DNA from 3 places in the Spirillospora sp. NPDC047279 genome. Region 2 is predicted to be linked to each of the others. Evidence: riboswitches for the same ligand, from Rfam matches in the RefSeq annotation. Region 2 holds a riboswitch; each other region holds the start of a gene.

Region 1 (7,563 bases), on a different contig from region 2:
GGCGGACGTCACCCCCGACATGCCCGCGTACGCGCAGGAGGTGTTCGGCCCGGTCGCGCCGGTCGTGCCGTTCGCCACGGTCGACGACGCGATCGCGCTGGCCGCCGACAGCGAGTACGGGTTGTCGCTGGGCATCCTCGGCGACGTCGGCGCCGCGATGCGCGTCGCCGACGTGGTGCCGACCGGGCTCGTGCACATCAACGACCAGACCGTGAACGACGAGCCGGTCGTCCCGTTCGGCGGCCTCGCCGCGTCCGGCAACGGCTCCCGGTTCGGCGGCCCCGACGCCAACATCGAGGCCTTCACCGAGACCCAGTGGGTCACCGTCCGCGGCGAGATCGCGCCGTACCCGTTCTAGGGCTCAGTCGCGGACGAGGTCGCGCAGCTCGCGCAGCGTGGCCTCGTCCCGGACGCCGGCGATCAGCAGCGTGGTGACAGGGCTCTCGCGCCACAAGCGGAGGCGCTCCTTGATCCGGCCGATCGGGCCGAGCAGCGAGATCGAGTCGGCCAGCTCGGCCGGCACGGCCTTGATCGCCTCGTCGCGCCGGCCCTCCAGGAAGAGCTCCTGGACACGCTTGGCCTGCTCGGCGTAGCCGAGGCGGCCGATCATGTCGAGGTGGAAGTTGTGGTCGCGGGCGCCCATCCCGCCGATGTAGAACGCGAGCGGGATCTTGGCGAACTCGAGCGCCGAGTCGAGGTCGTCGGTGACGATCGTGGTCACCGTGGCGGCGATCTCGAAGTCGTCGGGACGGCCGGCCAGCGACTCGCCGAAGAGCGTGTCGATCTGGGCCGGGTCGACGAAGAGCGGCAGCCAGCCCTGGGTGTGGGACGCCGCCAGCGCGATGTTCTTCGGTCCCTCCGCGCCCAGGTAGACCGGGATCTCCGGGCGCACCGGGTGCACGATCGACTTGAGCGGCTTGCCGAGCCCGGCGCCGCCCGGGTAGGGCAGCGGGTAGTGCGGGCCCTCGCTGGTCACCGGGCCCTCGCGGCGCCACACCTGCCGGACGATGTCGAGGTACTCGCGGGTGCGGGCGAGCGGCTTGGGGAACGGCACGCCGTACCAGCCCTCCACCACCTGCGGGCCGGACGCGCCGAGCCCGAGGATCACCCGGCCGCCCGAGAGCGCGTCGAGGGTGAGCGCGTGCATCGCGGTCGCGGCGGGGGTGCGGGCCGACATCTGGACGACGGCGGTGCCGAGCTTGATGCGCGAGGTGCGCGCGGCGTACCAGGTGAGCGGGGTGAACGCGTCGGACCCGTAGGCCTCGGCCGTGAAGACCACGTCGTAGCCGAGGCGTTCGGCGGCCAGGACCGTCTCGGTCTGGTCGTCGGGGTCGCGCTGCCAGTAGCCGACGTTGATGCCGAGCTTGAGTTCTGCGGTCACGGGTCAACCTCCGGTCTCGACGACGTCTGACGACGCGCACCGGCGATACTAGAACACGTTCTAGTATCGCCGGAAGGGAGGGGTGATCTACAGAGGCGGGTTCAGCGGATCGCGCGGACGAGCGTCGCCCACTCCGCGGCCGAGAGGACCAGTGCGGGCCCGCCCGGATCCTTGGAGTCGCGGACGGCGCGGCGGTGGCCGGAGAGCGAGGCGACCTCGACGCACTGGTCGCCGCTTCCGCTGTGGGAGGACTTGTGCCAGATGGCTTTGGCGAGTTCGGTTCGCACCTTGTTCACGTGCTGCCGCTCCTTGCTGCGTCGAGGAGGAGGCGTGCGGACTCCTCCGGGGGGAGGGCCAGGGCCGTGATCTTGTCGAACCTGGCCTTGTGTTGGGCTATTGCCTCCACGCTTTCGAGATAAACGTCGCCCATGGTCCCCTCCACGTAGGCGATATCGGGGTCGGCGGGGTCCGGGTACGAAAGGATCGTGAATCGGCCGTCCAGCCCGGCGTGCTCGCCCACGTCGTAGGGGAGCACCTGGATCGTGACTCTCGGCCGCCGGACGGCCTCGGCGAGTGACCGGAGCTGGTCGTTCATCACCGTCTTGCCGCCGATCGGCCGGTAGAGCACCGCCTCGTCGAACACCACGTGCAGGCGCGGGGCGTCCTCCCGGTCCAGCAGGGCCTGCCGCGTCAGGCGCGCGGCGATGCGCCGCTCGATCTGGGCCCGGCCGGGCAGCATGCGGCCGGTGGTGATGACGGCCCGCGCGTACTCCTCGGTCTGCAGCAGGCCGTGCACGAGCTGGGGATCCCAGGTGCTGATCTGTGAGGCCTCGTCCTCCAAGGCCACGTAGCTGCCGGCGAACACGTCGGCGTACGCGGTCCACCAGCCGCGCTGGCCCGCCTCGCGGGCGAGGTTGATATAGGCGTCCCGCTCCGGGCTGGGCACGCCGTACAGGTCGAGGATGTCGGCTACATCGCCATGCCGTGGCCGGGTCTGCCCCGTCTCCAGGCGCGAGACCGTGGCCCGTGACCAGCCGAGCCGGTCGGCCACGTCCTGCAGGGTGAGTCCCTGCCCGTCCCGCATCCTGCGAAGCTCCCGAGCCAACCGGCGGCCACGCACCGTGGGCCGGTAGGTCATAGAGGTGAGAGTCCCCTATCCGGGCCGTCCAGTACAACGGGATTGAGCAAGCCGGTAAGAGCAATCTTGGGAAGAGAGTTGCGGCGATGAGAATCTCACGCGACGCTTTGAAATGTGACCACTCGGGGACTGAAAGTGACGGGGCAGTACGTAACCGCGCAAAACGGAACGTCACCCGGGAGGGTTCGTGCAGGCTTCGCCTGAGTTCGCCGACGACGATACGCATCTACCCGGCCGGGTCTGGGCGCTGCCACGCGGCCCTGGCTGTGCCGGTCACGCGCGTTCGGTGCTCGCGGACTCGCTCACCTCGCTGGGCGTCACCCGCGACATCATCTGCGACGCACAGCTCATGGTGAGCGAGCTGGTCACCAACGCTCACCAGCACGCGTCCGACCACGGGCCGCACGAGCTGTGGGTCTACCTGGGCGAGCGCACGGGCACGCGCGCCGCCCAGTGCCAGTCCGCCACCCCGGCCGTACGCGAGGTGCGCTGCGCGGTCTTCGACGGCCACGCCGACGCGAGGCTGCCGGGCTACTCGTGGACGTCCGGCGACTGCGGCCGCGGCCTCAGCATCGTCCGCGAGCTGTCCGAGGGCCGCTGGGGGGTGCTGCGCACCCTCTCCCGGCTGGGCCCGCCCGTGCCGGGCAAGGCCGTCTGGTTCGCCGTGCCCGTCTCCGCCGCGGTGGCGTCCTTCCTCGCCCCGTCGGGCAACGACGACTTCCCGCCCGCGCCCGGCGCCGCCTGAGCGACGCCGCGCCGCCCGAGCAACGGGCGGCCGGGCTCAGGTCCGCTCGACCGCGGGGGCGATGTCGGTGATGAGGGCCAGCAGCGAGCCGGCCAGCAGGGTGTGCACCTGGGCGCGGCCCAGCGTCTTCTCCTGGAGCCACTGGCGGGTCGCCACCTCGGCCAGACCGGAGTACGCGCGCAGCACGGCGCGCAGGGTGTCGGTCGGGTCGGGCACGCGGAGCATCGTCAGCATGTGCTCGACGGTGATGTCGCGGGTCTTGTTGACGATCCGGCGCAGCTCGGGATCCTGGCCGAAGCCCTCGGCGTCGAGCGCCGCCAGCCAGGTGTCGGCGTTGGCCTCGGCGGCGTCGAGGAACAGCCGTACGCAGAGGTCGACGGTCTCGGCGGTGCTCAGCCGGGCGTCGGGCGGCGGGGCCTGGCCGGAGTAGTCGACCGTCAGCCCGCGCACGACCTCCAGGAACAGCTCGCGCTTGGTGCCGAAGTAGTAGTGGATCAGTCCGCGCTGCACCCCGGCCTCGCGTGCGATCGCGGCGGTCGACACCTCCGCGTACGGGAGCTCGGTGAACATCCGCCGGGCCACGCCGAGGATCTGGTCGCGCCGTTCGTCGCGCGGGAGGCGCTGGTAGCTCGCCCGGGACGACCGGGATGGGGACGGAGAGGCCACGCGGACAGCCTATGCGGCTCCGCGGCGCGGTTGCGCGAAGAGCCGCAGCGGGCGCTCGCGTGCGACCAGGTAGTCCGTGGGGCGGTGCCGCATCGACACCGGCGTCACCCGCGCCGCCGCGCGGTTGGCGCTGATCAGCGAGGCGAACGCGGCCGCGCGCGACCGGCTCCACGGAACGTCCAGCTCACGCCGCAGGCGCGCGGGCAGGAGAGCCCCGGCGGCGAGCAGGTTGATCTGCAGGTAGGCGGGCCCCAGCGGCCACGGCATCCGCAGTTTGCGGCTGGTGTCCAGGAGCTTGGCCGAGACCGTGGTGGGGCGCAGCTCGTGCTGGACCACCCCGTCGAAGTAAGCACGGAAGTCCGTGTAAGTGATGGGGCAGTGCCCTTCCGGAACTCCGCAGGCGTAGGCGATCAGCTTCTGCTCCTGGTAGAAGCGCTCGCGGTCGGTGCCGGACAGGCGCCCGAACGTCCGCTCGTACAGGTCGAGCCCGTTGTGGGTGAGCGTCGCCCACACCCACAGCAGCAGGTCGGGGTCGAGCGCCCGGTAGGGCACGCCCTCGTCGGACAGCCCCTCGACGCGCTGGTGGACGCGGCGCAGCTTGACGGCCTGGCGTTCGGAGACCTCGGGCTCGGCGAACGACAGCTTGAGCATGACGTCGGCGGTGCGCCAGAGGCGGGCGAACGGGTCGCTCTCGAAGTCGGAGTACTGCTCGACGCCCGCCGCCACGAGGGGATGCGTCACCTGCAACAGGAGCGTCGGCGCCGCGCCGAGCCCCAGCACGGGCTCGCGCATCACCTTCCAGGACACGTCGCCAGGCCGGAAGGGCAGCCCATCGGATCTCGCCATGGGGCTCAGTAGAACACGTTCTTGGCGCTACGCCAACAGTGCGGGGCGGGGCATCTCACTCCACCGCGACTTGGGCGGCCTGCGGGGGTGTGCGATCCTTGCCTGCGACGGACGCGGAGGAACCCGGTGCGGCGGGGCCGAACGATCGGCCTGCCTATTCCGGGGCTGTCCCGCAACTGTGACCAGGGGAGTTCCCTCTCGCACATGCCACGGCGGCGACGCTGGAAGGCTGAGGGAGAACGGTGATCCGGGAGCCAGGAGACTCCGGCCGTCGGACGAGACCGCCACGGGCGTGGACACCCGAGGGAAGGACGATGAGGCATGCCTGCCTGTCTGATGGGCCGATGAGCCGCCGCCGCGGCGCGGCCACCGCTCGGTACCCCTTTTCCGCCGTCGTCGGCATGGACGACCTCAAGCTGGCGCTGCTCGTCAACGCGGTGTCGCCGGGCGTCGGCGGCGTGCTGGTCCGCGGCGAGAAGGGCACGGCCAAGTCGACGATCGTCCGCGCGCTCGCGGGCCTGCTGCCCGCGCTGGACGTCGTGCCGGGCTGCCGCTTCTCGTGCGACCCGGCCGACCCCGACCCCGACTGCCCGGACGGCCCGCACGCCGACGCGGCCGACGGCGAGGGCCGGGCGGCGCGGCTGGTGGAGCTGCCGGTCGGCGCCTCCGAAGACCGGCTCACCGGCTCGCTCGACATCGAACGGGCGCTGACCGAGGGCGTGAAGGCCTTCGAACCCGGCCTGCTGGCCGCCGCGCACCGCGGCGTCCTCTACGTCGACGAGGTCAACCTGCTGCACGACCATCTCGTCGACCTGCTGCTGGACGCCGCGGCGATGGGAGAGTCGTACGTCGAGCGTGAGGGCGTCTCGGTCCGGCACGCCGCGCGGTTCCTCCTCGTCGGCACGATGAACCCCGAGGAGGGCGAGCTGCGCCCGCAGCTGCTCGACCGGTTCGGGCTGACCGTCGAGGTGGCGGCGACCCGCGACCCGGACGAGCGCGCCGAGGTCGTCCGGCGGCGGCTGCGCTACGAGGAGGACCCGGCGGGCTTCGCGGCCGGCTGGACCGACGCCGAGGCGGAGCTGGCCGGGCGGATCGCGGCGGCGCGCGACCGGCTCGCCGCCGTCGAGCTGACCGACGCCGCGCTCCGCCAGATCACCGCCGTCTGCGCCGCGTTCGAGGTGGACGGCCTGCGCGCCGACCTGGTGACCGCCCGTGCCGCGATCGCGCTGGCCGCCTGGCACGGCCGCACCGCCGTGACCGCCGACGACGTCCGCACGGCCGCCCGCCTGGCCCTCCCGCACCGGCGCCGCCGCGACCCGTTCGACGCGCCCGGCCTGGACCGGCAGAAGCTGGACGAGGTGTTGGACGAGCACGACGAGCACGACGAGCACGACGAGCACGGCGAGCCCGAGCCCCCCGACGACGACCCCGGCGGCCCGGACGGTCCGGACGACCCGGACGGACCGGGCGGTGAGCCGACCCCGCCGCAGGACGGCTCCGCCCCCTCCGAGCCGGACGGCGACCGGCGCCCGGAGCCCAACGGCCAGAAGCCCGCGCCCGAACGCAACGAGCCGGCGCCGGCGGACGCCGCCTACAAGCCCAGGCTCTTCACCGTCCCCGGCACCGGCATGGGCGCTCCGGGCCGCCGCTCCAAGGCGCGCAGCCCGTACGGCCGGGTCTCCGGCTCGCGGCCGGGCGCGCGCGGGCTGCACCTCACCGCGACCCTGCGCGCCGCCGCCCCGCACCAGCACGCGCGCGGCCGCGGCGGGCCCGGCCTGGTCGTCGCGGCCGAAGACCTGCGCGAGAGCGTCCGCGACGGGCGCGAGGGCAACCTCGTGCTGTTCGTCGTGGACGCCAGCGGGTCGATGGCGGCACGGCAGCGCATGCGCGCCGTCAAGGGCGCGGTCCTCAGCCTGCTCCTGGACGCCTACCAGCGGCGCGACAAGGTCGGCCTCATCACGTTCCGCGGCACCGGCGCCGACCTCGCGCTGCCGCCGACGTCCTCGGTCGAGGCGGGGGCGCGGCGGCTGGAAGGGCTGCCGACCGGCGGCCGCACGCCGCTGGCGGCCGGGCTGCTGCGGGCCGCCGAGGTGCTCCGCGTCGAGCGGCTCCGCGACCCGGCCCGGCGCCCCCTCCTCGTGGTGGTGACCGACGGCCGTGCCACCCACGGTCCCGATCCGGCCGCCGCGGCGGGACCGCTCGCCGGAGTGGCCGCGGTCGTGGTCGACTGCGAGTCCGGGCCGGTGCGGCTCGGCCTGTCCGGGCGGCTGGCCGGTCACCTGGGCGCCGAGCTCGTCCGGCTGGACGAGCTGGCCGCCGACGCGCTGGCCGGGGTCGTCCGCGACGTTCGAAGGGTGGCGTGAGCGAGATGCCGCAGGGCAAGCCGGAGTACGTGCCCGACGACGGGCTGACGACCCGCGAGCGCCGCAACCGGCCGCTGGTGATCGTGCACACCGGTCCGGGCAAGGGCAAGTCGACCGCCGCGTTCGGGCTCGCGCTGCGCGCCTGGAACCAGGGCTGGCCGATCGGGGTCTTCCAGTTCGTCAAGTCGGCCAAGTGGCGCATCGGCGAGGAGCGGGCGCTGCGCGTCCTCGGCGAGACGGGCGAGGGCGGCCCGGTGAGCTGGCACAAGATGGGCGAGGGCTGGTCGTGGATCCAGCGGCCGGGCTCGGAGGAGGACCACGAGGCCGACGCCCGCGAGGGCTGGGAGCAGATCAAGCGCGACCTGGCCGCCGAGACCTACCGCTTCTACGTGCTGGACGAGTTCACGTACCCGATGAGGTGGGG
Region 2 (7,563 bases):
GCGCGGTCGCCGAGGACGTCAAGCCCGGCCTGCCGCTCGCCGAGAAGCTCGGCCGCATCTTCACCGCGCTGGCCGGCGGCGTGCCGGTCCGGCTCGACGTGGTGGTGCGCGGCGAGATCACCGGCCACGACGTCAAGGTCCTGGAGCTCGCGGCGCTCAAGGGCGTGTTCGTCGACGTGATCGAGGAGGCGGTGACGTTCGTCAACGCCCCGCTGCTCGCCCGCGACCGCGGCGTCGAGGTCACGCTCACCACCAGCGAGGACTCGCCCGACTGGCGCAACGTGGTCCAGGTCCGCGGCACGATGGCCGACGGCGAGGTGATCTCGGTCTCCGGCACGCTCACCGGGCCCAAGCACATCGAGCGGATCATCGAGATCAACGGCTACGACATGGAGCTCCTGCCCACCGAGCACATGGCGTTCTTCACCTACACCGACCGTCCGGGCATCGTCGGCGTGGTCGGCAAGCTGCTCGGCGACACCGGCGTCAACATCGCCGGCATGCAGGTCGGCCGGGCGGCCAAGGGCGCGCAGGCGCTGATCGCCCTCACCGTCGACTCCGCCATCCCGACCGAGCTGGTTGACGGCATCAAGGCCGAGATCGGCGCCGAGATGGGCCGCCGGGTGGACCTCGAGTCCTGACCCGCGCTGTCAGGCCGTGATCCCGTCCGCGACGGGATCACGGCCTTCGTGTTTCCGCAGGTAGCTCGGCCGTTCGTCTCATCATGTGAGAACATCGGCCACCGGTCGGGACACCTGCCGGGACCGGAGGTACCGTGGATTCCAGTCATGCGGCGCTTCGTGGTAATCCTTCGCTGCCGCAGCGGGGCCTGAACGGCAGGCCGCCACCCGCTGCGGAGTGAGGTGACGGCCGTAAGTCCTGTTCGGTGTCACACCGTGCGAACCACGGTGGCCGAGCACCCCGGCACAGCAGCAACCGCATTTACGGAGCGAAGCCCATGAACGAGACTTTCAACGCCGCGCCCGCCGACGAGCCGGCCGCGCCCGCCCGCGACCAGGACGAGGCCTCGCGAGCCCTGCAGATGGCCCTGGACCGCCGCGACAACGGCGGCCTGCCCACCAGCTGAGGCTCGCGCGGCAGACGAGACCCGCGCGGCTGAGGCTCTGCGCGGCGTCTGACGACCCGCGCGGCCAGACTCACCGCGACCGCCGTGGCCGGATGACCGGCCGCGGCGGTCGCGCGTTACGTTGGAGTCCGCCCGGGAGCGGGAGCGGCGAACGAGCGGAGGGAGAGGCGTGACGATCGCGGTCACCGGCGCGCTGCGCGAGGCGGCGAAGCTCGGCCCCTACTTCTCGATCGTCACCGATCCCGACGAGGAGGCCGACCCGACCTGGCGGCCGCTGCCGGAGAAGGATCCCGAACGCCTGCTCGGCCTGGTCGACGCCTACGCCGAACGGCTCGGCACCGGCGAACGCCGGGTCGCCGCGTCGATCCTCTTCCAGGGGCTGGCGTCCCGGCTCTGGTCGCCGGCGGTCGCCGCGGCCGCCCTGGGCGCCGTGCCGGACCTGTCGAGCCTGCACTGGCGCTGGGCGCCGGGGGCGCCGGTCGCCCTGTGGCTGGCCGCCCCGTCGAGCCTGCCCGGCGACCCGGCGGACGCCCTGCACGGCACGGTCGTACGGGGCCAGCTGATGCCGCTCAGGGAGACGATGCTCCAGACCGTGGGGCTGGCGGACGGGCTGCTGTGGGGCAACGCCGCGTCGGCCCTGGCCGGAACGCTCCGCGCGGGAACGCTCCGGCCGGACCTGGCCACACCGCTGCGCGCCCTCGTCCGCGACCTGTTCGCCCGTGCCCCGCTCGCGGGCACGGGCACGTTCGAACAGGGGCGCGGCTTCGTGCGGCGCAGCTGCTGCCTCTACTACCGGGTGCCGCCCGGCGGCGAGATGTGCGGCGACTGCGCGCTGCTGCCCCGCTGACCGGTGGCTATCCCTGGACGGGCTCGGCTTTCGAGCCCGGGGCCGGAGCGGACGGCGCCGCCCGCCGGAAGGCCCGTTCGGTCAGGGCGCCGAACAGCAGCCCCAGCGTCGACCACAACACCACCTGGATGCCCAGCGAGGCGACGCGGAAGTCCCAGAGCACCGTGGCCGGGAACCCGTCCGCCACCGCGTCGGGCTCGGGCGTGAGGCGGTAGACGAGCGCGACGACGACGGCGAAGCCGACCGCCGCGACGATCGTCGCGTTCCACGGGCCCAGCCGCGGCAGCAGGCGCCGCTGGACGATCACGGCGGCCGCCGTCGCGAGCAGGCCGAGCGCGACCATGCCGAAGTAGATCGCGGTGCGCTCGCCGATGGTCTCGGGGTCGCCGACAGCCGGGGGAGTGGGCGGGTACTTGAGGAACGGCACGACCACGACCGCCGTGAAGCCGCCGACGGCGACCAGGGCGGCCGTCGCGCGGGCGCCGAGCGCGCCGAGCCGGCCGTACGCGAACGCGAACGCGATGGCGAAGAGCCCGCCGACCGCGACGCCGTAGACCACCATGGCCGTGATCAGGCCGGTGGTCTTCTGGACGGTGCGGCTGACGACCTCGGGCTCCTCGGCCGCCGCGCCGGCGTGGTCGTGGGCCGCGCCGGCCTCCTCGAAGGCGATGGCGTGGCCGACCTGCGGTTCACCGTAGATCCAGGCGATCAGGAGGGCGAGCGCCGCCGCCGCGACGCCGACGAGCATGCCGCGGATGAGAAGTGAGCGCATCATCAGTGGCAGGGGAACCCGAGCAGGTGACGGCCGTCGTGCGTGAACTCGTGCACCCAGGTGCCGCCGAAGAGCGAGGTCGCGCCCTGTTCGGCGCCCACGAAGTAGATGAGCACGAGCGCCAGGACCAGGGCGAAGACCGCCCAGGGCAGGATCTTGCGGACGGGGACGCGCAGCGGTACGGGCTGCTCCGGTGCCTGCGACGACGGCACGGCTGACTGGGCCATGGGGTCTCCTCACGGGGTGCACTCGCCCCGGTGACGGGAGGACGACAGGTCAGTTCCTGACTCCCGGGGCCCTGACGGGAGGGCCCCGGACACAGTGGCGGGACCGTCCTGGAGTCGCACCAGGTTCCTGCGCACTGTCGCCTCGTTTGTGAACTTGTCGGGGAGAGCGTCCCCTTTGCCGAGGCGCACCGTCAAGTCGGCGGAGGGTGACAAAGACCCAGCCCCGGAACGATCAGGGCGGCCGCGGCCGGCGCGGGACGTGGGGGAGGGCCGAGACGGCCATCTCGGATCGTGAGACCGATGCTCACGAACTGAGACGTTGCGGTAGAGTGCGCGCATGGTTTCCCGCAACGTCCGTCTGGCCGTGATCGCCGGTGACGGGATCGGCCCCGAGGTCGTCGCCGAGGGGCTCAAGGTCCTCGAGGCCGTCGCCCCCTCGTCCGGCCTCACCTTCGAGCAGACCCCGTACGACCTCGGCGCCGCCCGCTGGCACCGGACCGGCGAGGTGCTGCCCGACTCGGTGCTCGACGAACTGCGCGGCCAGGACGCCATTCTGCTCGGCGCCATCGGCGACCCGACCGTCCCCAGCGGCACGCTGGAGCGCGGGCTGCTGCTGCGCATGCGGTTCGAGCTCGACCAGTACGTCAACCTGCGGCCGGTCAAGCTGCTGCCCGGGGCCTCCACCCCGCTGGCCGACGTGCAGCCCGAGGACATCGACATGGTCGTCGTCCGCGAGGGCACCGAGGGCCCGTACGCGGGCGTCGGAGGCGTGCTCCGCAAGGGCACCCCGCACGAGGTCGCCACCCAGGAGAGCGTCAACACCGCCCTCGGCGTCGAGCGGATCATCCGCTACGCGTTCGAGCAGGCCGCGGCCCGCCCGCGCAAGAAGCTGACGCTGGTCCACAAGGACAACGTGCTGACCTTCGCCGCCGGGCTCTACCAGCGTTACCTCAAGGAGCTCTCCGCCGAGTTCCCGCAGGTCGAGGTCGACTACAGCCACGTCGACGCGGCCACCATGTTCTTCGTCAACCAGCCGCGGCGCTACGACGTGATCGTCACCGACAACCTGTTCGGCGACATCATCACCGACCTCGGCGCCGCGGTGGCCGGCGGCATCGGGCTCGCCGCCTCCGGCAACATCAACCCCACCGGCGCGGCGCCGTCGATGTTCGAGCCGGTGCACGGCAGCGCCCCCGACATCGCGGGCCAGGGCAAGGCCGACCCGACCGCTACGATCCTGTCCGTCGTCATGCTGCTGGACCACCTGGCCACGATCGAGCCCGGTGCGGCCGAGGCCGCGCGGCGCGTCGAGCAGGCCGTCGCCGACGACCTGCTGGAGCGTCCGGGCCTGGGTGCGCGGTCCACGGCGCAGGTCGGCGACGCGATCGCGAAGCGAGTATCCGGCTAGGGGCACGCCTCTCTGGACTTACTCAGGGGAACTCCGGGCGTGCCTCGCGGCGCGCCCGGTTTTCGCGTGCGCCCCGTGATCGAGGAGCGGGACTGGACGAAGTACGACAATGGGCATTAAGGAATGCCGTACGGCAACGGGGCCGTGGTGGCGATCCGGGAGAGGACCGAGACGATGAGCACCACCCTTGACTTCGAGATCATCCCCAGCGAGCAGCCGACGCCGGCCGCGGAGCGCGAGCGCATCCTGGCCGACCCGGGGTGGGGGGTGCACTTCACGGATCACATGGTCACGATCCGGTACAAGGAGGGCAAGGGCTGGTACGACGCCCGCCTGGAGCCCTACGGGCCGATCCCGATGGACCCCGCCAGCCAGGTCCTGCACTACTCCCAGGAGCTGTTCGAGGGCCTCAAGGCCTACCGCCAGGCCGACGGGTCGATCGTCACGTTCCGCCCGTACGCCAACGCCGCCCGGATGAACCGCTCCGCCCGCCGGATGGCCATGCCGGAGATCCCCGAGCAGCTGTTCGTGGACGCGCTGGAGACCCTGGTCCGCACCGACCGCGACTGGATCCCCGGCCAGGAGGGGCAGAGCCTCTACCTGCGGCCGTTCATGTTCGCGACCACCCGTGCCCTCGGCGTCAACCGGCCCGCCGACGAGTTCCTCTTCATGGTCATCGCGTCCCCGTCCGGCCTCTACTACCCGCGCGGCATCAAGCCCGTCAGGGTCTGGCTGTCGCAGGACTACGTGCGCGCCGCTCCGGGCGGCACCGGTGAGGCCAAGACCGGCGGCAACTACGCCGCCTCGTTCGCCGGGCAGGCCCAGGCCGTCGCGCACGGCTGCGACCAGGTGGTCTGGCTCGACGCGCACGAGCACCGCTGGGTCGAGGAGGTCGGGTCGATGAACCTGATCTTCGTGTACGGGGAGGGCCCGAACGCGCGGCTCCTCACCCCGGCGCTCAACGGCTCGCTGCTGGCGGGGATCACCCGCGACTCCATGCTCAAGCTCGCCCCGGACCTCGGCATCCCGGTCGAGGAGGGCAAGATCAGCATCGAGGACTGGCAGTCGGGCTGCGAGAGCGGCGCGATCACCGAGGTCTTCGGCTGCGGCACCGCCGCCATCATCAGCCCGGTCGGCCACGTCAAGGGCGCCGACCGCGAGTGGGGCATCGGCACCGGCGAGCCGGGCGTGATCTCCATGAAGCTCCGCGAGGAGCTGATCGGCATCCAGTACGGCACCAAGCCCGACCCCTACGGCTGGGTCCACAAGATCGCGTGATGTCGTGCGGCGCCGGTCCCATCTCGGGGCCGGCGCCGCCGTCGTCTCGATATTTGAGATCGATGTCTTATCTGCTCGAACGGTGTGGCATGCTTGCTCGCATCATGCGCTACAGCCTCGTAATTATCGGCTGGCGCGCCGGCAGCTAACGGGACATCGCCGGCGCGCAGACCTCTCACGTCCGTGGGGGGTTTTTTGCATTCCAGGACCCGTTCCCGGGCGAGTGCACGCGCCAGCCAGACCCCGAGGGGGATTTCGATGCAGGGCGACGGATTCCACGTCTACGACACGACGCTTCGCGACGGCTCGCAGCAGGAGGGCCTCAACCTCTCCGTGGCCGACAAGCTCGTCGTCGCGCGCCACCTCGACGAGCTCGGGGTCGGCTTCATCGAAGGCGGCTGGCCCGGCGCCAACCCCAAGGACACCGAATTCTTCCGGCGGGCTCGGACCGAGCTCGACCTGAAGCACGCGCAGCTCACCGCGTTCGGCGCGACCCGCCGGGCCGGTGTGCGGGCCGCCGACGACCCTCAGGTGGCCGCCCTGCGCGACTCCGGCGCGCCGGTCGTGACCCTTGTCGCCAAGAGTCACGACAGGCACGTCGAGCTGGCCCTCCGCACGACGCTGGAGGAGAACCTCGCGATGATCCGCGACACCGTCTCCCACCTGCGTGCGGAGGGCCAACGAGTCTTCCTGGACGCCGAGCACTTCTTCGACGGCTACCACGCCAACCGCGCCTACGCGCTGGAGGTCGTACGGACCGCCGCCGAGGCCGGCGCCGACGTCATCGCGCTCTGCGACACCAACGGCGGCATGCTCCCCGACGAGCTCGCCGACGTCGTCCACGAGGTGGTCTCCGCCGGCGCCCGCGTCGGCATCCACTGCCACGACGACTCCGGCTGCGCCGTCGCCAACTCGCTCGCGGCCGTCCGCGCCGGGGCGACGCACGTGCAGGGCTGCGCCAACGGCTACGGCGAACGGTCCGGCAACGCCAACCTCTTCACGGTGATCGGCAACCTCCAGCTCAAGCGCGGGATGCGCCTGGTGACCGACGGCCAGCTGGCCGAGATGACCCGGATCGCGCACGCGGTCTCGGAGGTCACCAACGTCACCCCCAGCTCGCAGCAGCCGTACGTGGGCCTGTCGGCGTTCGCGCACAAGGCCGGGCTGCACGCGTCCGCGGTCAAGGTCGACCCGAACCTCTACCAGCACATCGACCCGGCCGCGGTCGGCAACGACATGCGCATGCTGGTGTCCAGCATGGCCGGGCGCGCCTCGGTGGAGCTGAAGGGCCGCGAGCTCGGCTACGACCTGTCCGGCGAGAAGGCCAAGCACGTCGTCGACCGGGTCAAGGAGCTGGAGTCGACCGGCTACACCTTCGAGGCCGCCGACGCCTCGTTCGAGCTGCTCCTGCGCGAGGAGCTCACCGGCGTCCGGCAGCGGCACTTCGAGGTCGAGTCGTGGCGTGCGATCGTCGAGCGGCGGCCGGACGGCTCCATGGTCAGCGAGGCGACCGTGAAGCTGCACGCCAAGGGCGAGCGGATCGTCGCCACCGGCGAGGGCAACGGCCCGGTCAACGCCCTCGACAACGCGCTGCGCATCGCCCTCGGCCGTCTCTACCCCGAGCTGGCGCGCCTGGAACTGGTCGACTACAAGGTCCGCATCCTGGAGGGCACGCACGGCACCCAGGCCCGTACGCGCGTGCTCGTCGAGTCCAGCGACGGCAGCCGGGAGTGGGGCACGGTCGGCGTCGAGGACAACGTCATCGCCGCGTCCTGGCAGGCCCTTGAGGAGGCCGTCACCTACTGCCTGCTGCACGCCGGCTACGAGGCCGGCTGATCCCTTCGATGCCGCGCGCGGGAATGTCCGCCGTGGAGCGGGCATGACAGGGGCATGAGCAGAGAGATCACCGACAACGCCCAGCTGAGCCGCTTCGAGATCCACGAG
Region 3 (7,563 bases), on a different contig from region 2:
CCCAGCGGCGCCGCTGCGGCTCCTCGATGGCCTTGCCCAGGTGCTGGACGACCATGTGGTGGTAGCCGCCGCGCTCGTCGCTGTAGCGGGTGGGCCCGCCGAACACCTCGGCCAGCCAGAACGCGACGTAGCGGGGATGGCCCGGGTCCATGTGGGCGAAGAGCGGGCCGACCACGTCGTCCTCGCGCACCTTGGCGTAGAACGCCTCGGTCAGGCGCTCGAACGCGGCCTCGCCGCCCGCCCATTCGAAGAGGCTGGGCACCGAGGAGCCGCTGCCGTGCACGGGCGTCCGCTCGTAGTGGCGCATCTCCTCGATCCGGTCCACGTACGGGCGGATCTCGGCGAAGAAGGCCTTGAACTCCGCGCCGCCGCGGAAGACCTCCAGGTGGTCCTTGGCGGACGTCCAGGTGATCCGGAGGACGTAGACGCCGGGCTCCTCCACGCACCGGGACAGCTCGTAGTCGACGCACTGCGGCGCGGCGGCCAGCGGGACGGCGGCCCGCGCGTAGGCGGCCTCGAACTCGGCGGACCGTTCTGCGGGCACCCGGTAGCGGATGTACTCAACGATCATGGATCGGCCCCCTGCGGACTCGTGGTCGCCTGAGTGTAATCATGTAATCGTCACCGGTCCAGGTGAACGATCACTCAGGTGGTGAGCAGCACTCCCGCGTACGACAGGCCGGCGACGACCACCCACGACGCGAGGCCGAGCACGGCCGTTCGCCCGCCGGTCCGGGTCATCGACGGCAGGTGGATCGAGCTGCCCAGGCCGAAGAGCGCGGCGGCCAGAAGCAGGTGCTGGACGGTCGCCCCGTGCGCGAGGACGGGCTCCGGGACCCGCCCCGCGGTCCTGAGCACGATCATCACCAGGAAGCCGGCGACGAAGAGCGGGACGAGCGGCGGCCGCCTCGCCCCACTCGTGCCGGCGGTGCCGGTCGTGGCGGGGGCGGTGGCCCTGCGGCGTGCGGTTACGGCTATCAGGGCGACCAGCGGCGCCAGCATCGCGACCCGCATGAGCTTGACCAGCACCGCCTCCTTCAGCGCGTCCGGGCCGGCCGTCTGCGCCGCCGCGACGACCTGGCCGACGTCGTGGACGCTCGCGCCCGCCCAGCGGCCGAAACCGGCGTCGGACAGGCCGAGTGGATGGTGCAGCAGGGGGAGGACCGCGATCGCGAGGGTGCCGCAGAGCGTCACGACGGCCACGGCGTTGGCCACGTCGCGCTCGTCGCTCCTGGTCGTCTGGCTGACCGCGCCGATCGCGGACGCGCCGCAGATCGAGTAGCCGGTGGCCACCAGGAGCGGCTGGTCGCCGGGCAGTCCCAGCCGGCGCCCCATCCACAGGGTGCCGGTGAACGTCGCGGCCACGACGGCGACCACCATCAGGGCCGTGCGCCAGCCGAGGCCGAGCACGTCCGACAGGCTCAGTTGCAGGCCCAGCAGCACGATGGCGACCCGCATCAGGCGCTTGGCCGAGAGCGACAGGCCGGGCCGCGCGGCGCCCCGGGTCAGGGCGCGCAGGCCGGGCAGGTGCGCCGCGCCGATGCCGAGCACCATCGCGGCGGTCAGCACCGGGACGGCGGGCACCAGCTCGTGGACGAGCATCGCCGCCGCCACCCCGAGAGCCGCCAGGCACAGGCCGGGCGCGTTCCGCCGCAGGCCGGACGGCCAGGACGGCGTCGCGGCGGTGTTCCGGCCGAGCCGGGCCGCGGGGCGTGCGCGCGGGGCGCCGAGGGCGGGATGCGCCTGGCTCACGACTCGTCGGCCGGGTCGGGGCGCGGGTCGGGATAGGTGCGGCGGATACTGGTGCCGAGGCGGGCGATGTCCGCGCCGTAGAGGTGGATCGAGATGGCCTTGGTGGTGCCCGCGTTGCACACCCTGTGGATGTCGCCGGGCGGCGCGAACGCGGCGACGGCGCCGACGGGGTTCACCACGTCCTCGACGGCCACCAGCCGCGAACGGCGGCCGTCGGACTCCAGCAGGTAGCGGCGTTCGCTCTCCCAGCCCTCGTGCACGCCGGTCACGCACCACGACACGTGGTCGTGGACGCAGGTGCGCTGGCCGGGCAGCCACACCAGCGCGACGACCGAGAAGCTCCCGTCGGGCTCGGCGTGCAGGACGTGCTGGCGGTACCGGTCGGGATCGCCCTCGCACTGCTCCGGCGTGAGCAGGCCGGGCCTGCCGAGGCACGGCCGCAGCGCCTGGCCTGCCAGATGCGCGGTCGGCCCCGGGGCCAGCCCGCGCTGGACGATCTCGCGGATCGAGCCGATGACGCCGTCGAGGGCGGGCGTGGTCGGGGTGGTGAGAGCGGCCATGACCCCCAGGGTCATGGGGGCGACCCATAACGTCTAACGACGATCTCTTGGATCGTTCAAAGCCCCCGTTATGGATCAGCCGCCGGGCAGGGGCGCCGCCGGCTGGGAGTCAGCAGCCGACGCGGGCCTCGGCCGCCGCCTTCAGCTCGCCGAGCACGAGGTCGACGGCGGGGATGCGCTGGTGGTCGCGCAGGACGTACGCCGACACCTTCCGGGTGGGCTGCCGCGCCACCACACGTCCCGTGACCTTGGAGTGGCACAGGAACGACAACACCAGGGCGGGCATCAGGGCGATGCCGACGCCCGCCGCCACCAGGCTCTGGACGGCGAGGTTGTCGTCGGTGCTGAACACGATGTCCGGCACGAACCCCTCCTCTGCGCACAGGTGCAGGAGGTTGGCCCGGCAGCGCGGGCAGCCCGCGATCCACCGCTCGTTCGCCAGGTCCTCCAGCCGTACGGCGTGGTGCCGGACGAGCGGATGGCCCGTCGGCAGCAACACCGTCAGCAGGTCCTCCATCAGGGGGATCTCCAGGAGGTCGTCCGGCAGGCCGGTCTGCGGGCCCGGGTAGGTGAACGACAGCGCGATGTCGCTCTCGCCGCGCAGCAGCCGCTGCACGGACTCGGGCGGCTCGGCCTCCTGCAGTTCGACCCGGATGCCCGGGTGGGTGGCCAGCAGGCCCGCCATCGCGGTCGGCACGAGCGTGGCGTTGGCGCTGGGGAACGCGCAGACGCGCACCAGCCCGGCCTCCAGCCTGGCCAGGGCCCGCAACTGCTCCTGTGCCGCCGTCAGGTCGCCGACGATCACCTCGGCGTGCCGGGCCAGGACCGTGCCCGCCTCGGTGAGCTGGAGGCCGCGCCCGGCCCGGACGAACAGCGGCATGCCGACGGCCCGTTCCAGGGCCTTCATCTGCTGCGTGATCGCGGGCTGGGTGTACCCGAGCGCCCGTGCGGCGCCCGAGTACGACCCCTCCCGGACCACTTCCTGAAACGTGCGGATGTGCCGTGACTCGAGCATGCTCGAATCATAAGGAGAGCTTTGAGGCGTCTCCAGGCACGATCACGCCGCGTGCGCGAGCGGACGCTAGGCGCCCGTCCCGCCCGTCCCGCCAGAGGGGCGGCGCTTGACGACGGCCGCGACCGCGCCGCCGACCGCCACCACGACCAGCGCGATCAGGCCGAGCCACAACCAGCCGCCGGAGCCGCCCGAGTCGTCCTCGGAGGACGACGTCGTCCGGTTGAGCGTGATGGCCGCCTGCGGCGAGGCGGGCGCCGACGTCACGACCCCGCTCGCGGCGCCGCCGCCCGCGGGTGCCGGCGAGCCCTTCACGGTGAACGTGAAGGTGCCGCTGACGGGATGGCCGTCCGCCGACACGACCCGCCAGCCCACGGTGTACTCGCCGTTCGGCAACGTCCCGGCGACCGGCTGCGTCACCAGGCCGTCCACCGCCCTGGGCGCGCCCGCGGTGTGCTTGCCGCCCTGGGCGTCGGTGAGGATCACCCGCGGGAGCGTGATCGGCTGGTTGTACTTCAGCGTGATCTCGGTGGGCGCCTCGACCGCCGACCTGGCCTTCGGGTTCGAGCTCTCCAGGGCCGTGTGGGCCGACGCCGGTGCGGCGGTCAGCGCCAGCACGGCACCGGTCGCCACGGTGGCCGACAGGGTGGCCGACAGGGTGGCAGACAGGGTGGCAGACAGAGTGGCCGCCCCGATCCGCGAGAAGACCGTCATGCCTTGCTCCTTCCGCGCGCGATGCCGAATCCGCCGACCGCGATGCCGACGACGCCGGCCGCCAGGCCCAGCCCGCCGAGCAGGCGGGCGGTGCCGTCGTCGGCGCTCCCGGCCTTGGCGCCGGTGGCCGACACCGTCGTGACCGTCGGCGCGCCCGACGCGCCCGCGCCGGTCGCCGCCGCGGCCTTGGTCAGCTTGAGGACCGGAGCGGGGTGCTCCGGCTCCTCCTGCCCGTCCTTGGGCTCCTGGTCCCACTTGACGACCTCGCCGCCCGAGTACGTCTGGGTCGCCTTGAACACCAGCCGGTCGGTGTCGTCGGGCAGTTGCCCCATCGAGACGTCGAACTCCTGGAACTGCCCCGGCTCGATCGTGCCGCCGGACCAGGTGATCCGCGAGACGGCCTGGGTGATCTCGGCGCCGTGCGCCTTGATCGGGGTCGTGAGCTTGGACTTCTCCACCTTGACCGACCAGCCGGGCACCGGCCGCACCGAGACCGACGCGAGCGGGTGGTCCATCGGAAGGTCGACCTGGAGCTTGGTGGTCCCGGCGTCGTCACGTTCGTTCGGCACCCGGAAGGACACCTTGGCGTAGGAGCCCTGCACGGCCTCCTTGGGGTTGACGGTGACGTGCGCGGATGCGGCGGTGGCGAGGCCCACGACCGAGACGAGGGTGAGGCCGGTGACGGCGGCGAGCCTGCGGACGTTCAGCGTCGAGTACGCGGACATGCGAGATCTCCGTTCGAGGGAGTCGTTCGAGGGGGTGAGGAAGAGCCGGAACGCCGGGGGCGGCGTCCGGTGACGTCCGGCGCTCAGCTGTGCGCGAGCGCCCTCGAACGGGACGGAGGTCCACGTCGTACGACCTCGTGCCGCAACACCCTGCCGGTGGCGCCGGTGACGGCCCGCACCCGCACGACAGGGGTACGCACGGGGACTGGAGGAGGTTCGGCGGCGGCGAGCAGGACGGCCAGCAGGTCGCGGACGGGCCGTTCGACCTTGGCGGCCAGGCGCCGGGTCAGCGACCAGGCGGCACGTTCGCCGCGGCGCAGCCACCAGGCCGCGAGCAGGGCGGCCGCCACGTGCGCGAGCGTCATCCCCGTACCGGAACCGTGCCCGGGCATCGGGACGGGCGTCCCCGCCGCGGCGTGGTGCTCGGCCGGGCCCGCCGCGTTCGCGAACAGGCTGTGCAGGACGAACTGGCCGCCGAGCAGCCCGCCCAGGATCGTGGGCAGTGACCGTTCGTGCCCGGCCAGCGCCCCCGCCACGACCAGCACCCCGGCGAAGCCCACGATGATCGCCCACGCCGGGACGGCGGACGGCGACACCAGCGAGTGCCCGGCCGTGGCCAGCGTCATGCAGACGGTGGCGAAGAGCACCGCCCGGGCGACGCGGAAGTACGGCCGCGGCCCGCCTGCGGGCGGGGCTGGGGATATGGCTGGGGACATGGCGGGGTCATCCTCCCATCTCGTCCCGGTGACCGATATGCCCCCACCCCGTGTCGATTCCGCGTGTCGATTCCGGCGCGGCGCGTACGTGGCAGGTGCGCGGCGTGGTCTGTGACACGCCCAACATGTAGGGCTGGCGGCAATGGTCGTAACCAACATGTAGGGTCTTGCCCGTGCTGGTTCGCCCCCGCCGTGGGGGTGGACCGCGGCGAGATCACGCCGAGTCCCCGTGATCTCGCGGCGGCCCACCCGGTCGGCGGGGGCGTCGTAAGAGGGAACCCGGTGCGGCCGTGCCGATGCAGATCGGCCGGCCAATTCCGGGACTGCCCCGCAGCGGTGAGCGGGAACGACCGCCGTCACAGAGCACTGGCCCGTCGAGACGGGCCGGGAAGCGACGGCCAGTAGGCCGCACCTTGCAAAGGTGCGTCGCCCGCGAGTCCGAAGACCTGCCCGCACGGAGAAGACAGGCGCCGGAGCGCAGCGAGGACGCCTGTCGCCCCTTCGGGGGCCCGGGGGTCGCCTCCCCGGTTCGAGACAGTCCACTGGCCTCGTGGGAGGGTCGCTGGGCAGGTCACGGCGTCGTGCCGTGCTCTCCTGTTCGCGTGCGCCCCCTCGGGAGGCCGAGCTCGCGAGGGAAGAGAGCACGTGACACAAGAGCTGATCGCGCCACCGCCGACCCGATCCTCCATCGAGACCGAGGTCGCGCGCGCCTGTACCGGACTGGCCGACGTCGACCCGCGCCGCGTCCTGTCCGCCGTGCGGTCGGGCGACGGTGTCGACGCCGCCGGGTTGCGGGAGCTGGCGATCGGCGAGGCGGCGGCCCTGGTGGCCGTCGAGCCCGCCTACTCCAAGGTCGCGGCGCGGCTGCTGAGCGCCCACATCGCCGACGAGGCCGCCGCCGAGGGCGTGCGCACGTTCTCCGCGTCCGTGGCCACCGCGCACGCCGAGGGCCTGCTGAACGACGCGACCGCGGCGTTCGTCGCGGCCAACGCCGCGGCGCTCGACGACCTGGTCGACGAGGCCGCCGACGACCGCTTCGAGTACTTCGGGCTGCGCACGGTCTATGACCGCTACCTGCTGCGGCACCCGCGCACGCGGCGCGTCCTGGAACGCCCGCAGTACTTCATGCTGCGCGTCGCGTGCGGGCTCTCCTATCGCGACGAGGTCGCGCCGGGGGGTGCGGAGGGTCGTCCCCCCTCGGACGGCACCGGCGCCGTGGAGGACGCGGCCGAGCTGTACGCGCTGCTCAGCACGCTGTCGTACCTGCCGAGCTCGCCGACGCTGTTCAACTCCGGCGCCCGCCGCCCGCAGCTGTCGTCGTGCTTCCTGCTCGACTCGCCGCGCGACGAGCTGGAGTCGATCTACGAGCGGTACGCGCAGGTGGCGCGGCTCAGCAAGTACGCGGGCGGCATCGGCATCTCGTGGACGAAGGTGCGGTCGCGCGGGTCGCTGATCCGGGGCACCAACGGGCACTCGAACGGCATCGTGCCGTGGCTGCGCACCCTCGACTCGTCCGTCGCCGCCGTCAACCAGGGCGGCCGCCGCAAGGGCGCGGCCTGCGTCTACCTGGAGCCGTGGCACGCCGACGTCGAGGAGTTCCTGGAACTGCGCGACAACACGGGCGAGGAGGCCCGGCGCACCCACAACCTCAACCTCGCCAACTGGATCCCGGACGAGTTCATGCGCCGGGTCGAGGCGGACGCGGACTGGTCGCTGTTCGACCCCAAGGAGGCGCCCGAGCTCGCCGACCTGTGGGGGGAGGAGTTCGACACCGCCTACCGGGCCGCCGAGGCCGCCGGCCGGTTCGTGCGCCGGGTCCCGGCCCGCCGGCTGTACGGCCGGATGATGCGCACGCTCGCCGAGACCGGCAACGGCTGGATGACGTTCAAGGACGCCGCCAACCGCGCCTGCAACCAGACGGCCGAGCCGGGGAACGCCGTCCACCTCTCCAACCTCTGCACCGAGATCATCGAGGTGACCAGCAACGGCGAGACCGCCGTCTGCAACCTCGGCTCGGTCAACCTCGCCGGGCACGCCACCCCGGCGGGCGTGGACTGGGAACGGCTGCGCGCGACCGTCCGCAC

What was found. Region 2 has a riboswitch for cobalamin ahead of ABZ810_RS10615 (CbtB domain-containing protein). Riboswitches for the same ligand answer to the same signal wherever they lie in the genome.
Region 1: another riboswitch for cobalamin. It lies ahead of ABZ810_RS27650 (putative cobaltochelatase); the one in region 2 lies ahead of ABZ810_RS10615 (CbtB domain-containing protein).
Region 3: another riboswitch for cobalamin. It lies ahead of ABZ810_RS06355 (ribonucleoside-diphosphate reductase subunit alpha); the one in region 2 lies ahead of ABZ810_RS10615 (CbtB domain-containing protein).

The regions. Positions count from the first base shown of each region.
Region 1 is NZ_JBEYUA010000011.1:117,776-125,338, forward strand. Features, by position in the region: gene ABZ810_RS27615 (benzaldehyde dehydrogenase) at 1-358, shown strand, start outside; gene ABZ810_RS27620 (LLM class F420-dependent oxidoreductase) at 362-1,381, opposite strand; gene ABZ810_RS27625 (DUF397 domain-containing protein) at 1,483-1,677, opposite strand; gene ABZ810_RS27630 (helix-turn-helix transcriptional regulator) at 1,674-2,519, opposite strand; gene ABZ810_RS27635 (ATP-binding protein) at 2,707-3,264, shown strand; gene ABZ810_RS27640 (helix-turn-helix domain-containing protein) at 3,301-3,930, opposite strand; gene ABZ810_RS27645 (oxygenase MpaB family protein) at 3,940-4,776, opposite strand; cobalamin riboswitch at 4,893-5,041, shown strand; gene ABZ810_RS27650 (putative cobaltochelatase) at 5,121-7,139, shown strand; gene cobO (cob(I)yrinic acid a,c-diamide adenosyltransferase) at 7,145-7,563, shown strand, end outside.
Region 2 is NZ_JBEYUA010000004.1:63,655-71,217, forward strand. Features, by position in the region: gene serA (phosphoglycerate dehydrogenase) at 1-641, shown strand, start outside; gene ABZ810_RS10600 (hypothetical protein) at 959-1,087, shown strand; gene ABZ810_RS10605 ((2Fe-2S)-binding protein) at 1,257-1,934, shown strand; gene ABZ810_RS10610 (CbtA family protein) at 1,942-2,709, opposite strand; gene ABZ810_RS10615 (CbtB domain-containing protein) at 2,709-2,933, opposite strand; cobalamin riboswitch at 2,963-3,106, opposite strand; gene ABZ810_RS10620 (3-isopropylmalate dehydrogenase) at 3,271-4,341, shown strand; gene ABZ810_RS10625 (branched-chain amino acid aminotransferase) at 4,516-5,619, shown strand; gene cimA (citramalate synthase) at 5,878-7,455, shown strand; partial or broken gene ABZ810_RS10635 (GNAT family N-acetyltransferase) at 7,489-7,563, shown strand, end outside.
Region 3 is NZ_JBEYUA010000002.1:464,143-471,705, reverse strand. Features, by position in the region: gene ABZ810_RS06390 (antibiotic biosynthesis monooxygenase) at 1-571, opposite strand, end outside; gene ABZ810_RS06385 (putative sulfate exporter family transporter) at 646-1,752, opposite strand; gene ABZ810_RS06380 (cysteine dioxygenase family protein) at 1,749-2,312, opposite strand; gene ABZ810_RS06375 (LysR substrate-binding domain-containing protein) at 2,422-3,327, opposite strand; gene ABZ810_RS06370 (copper resistance CopC family protein) at 3,394-4,038, opposite strand; gene ABZ810_RS06365 (YcnI family protein) at 4,035-4,763, opposite strand; gene ABZ810_RS06360 (hypothetical protein) at 4,847-5,479, opposite strand; cobalamin riboswitch at 5,748-5,927, shown strand; gene ABZ810_RS06355 (ribonucleoside-diphosphate reductase subunit alpha) at 6,125-7,563, shown strand, end outside.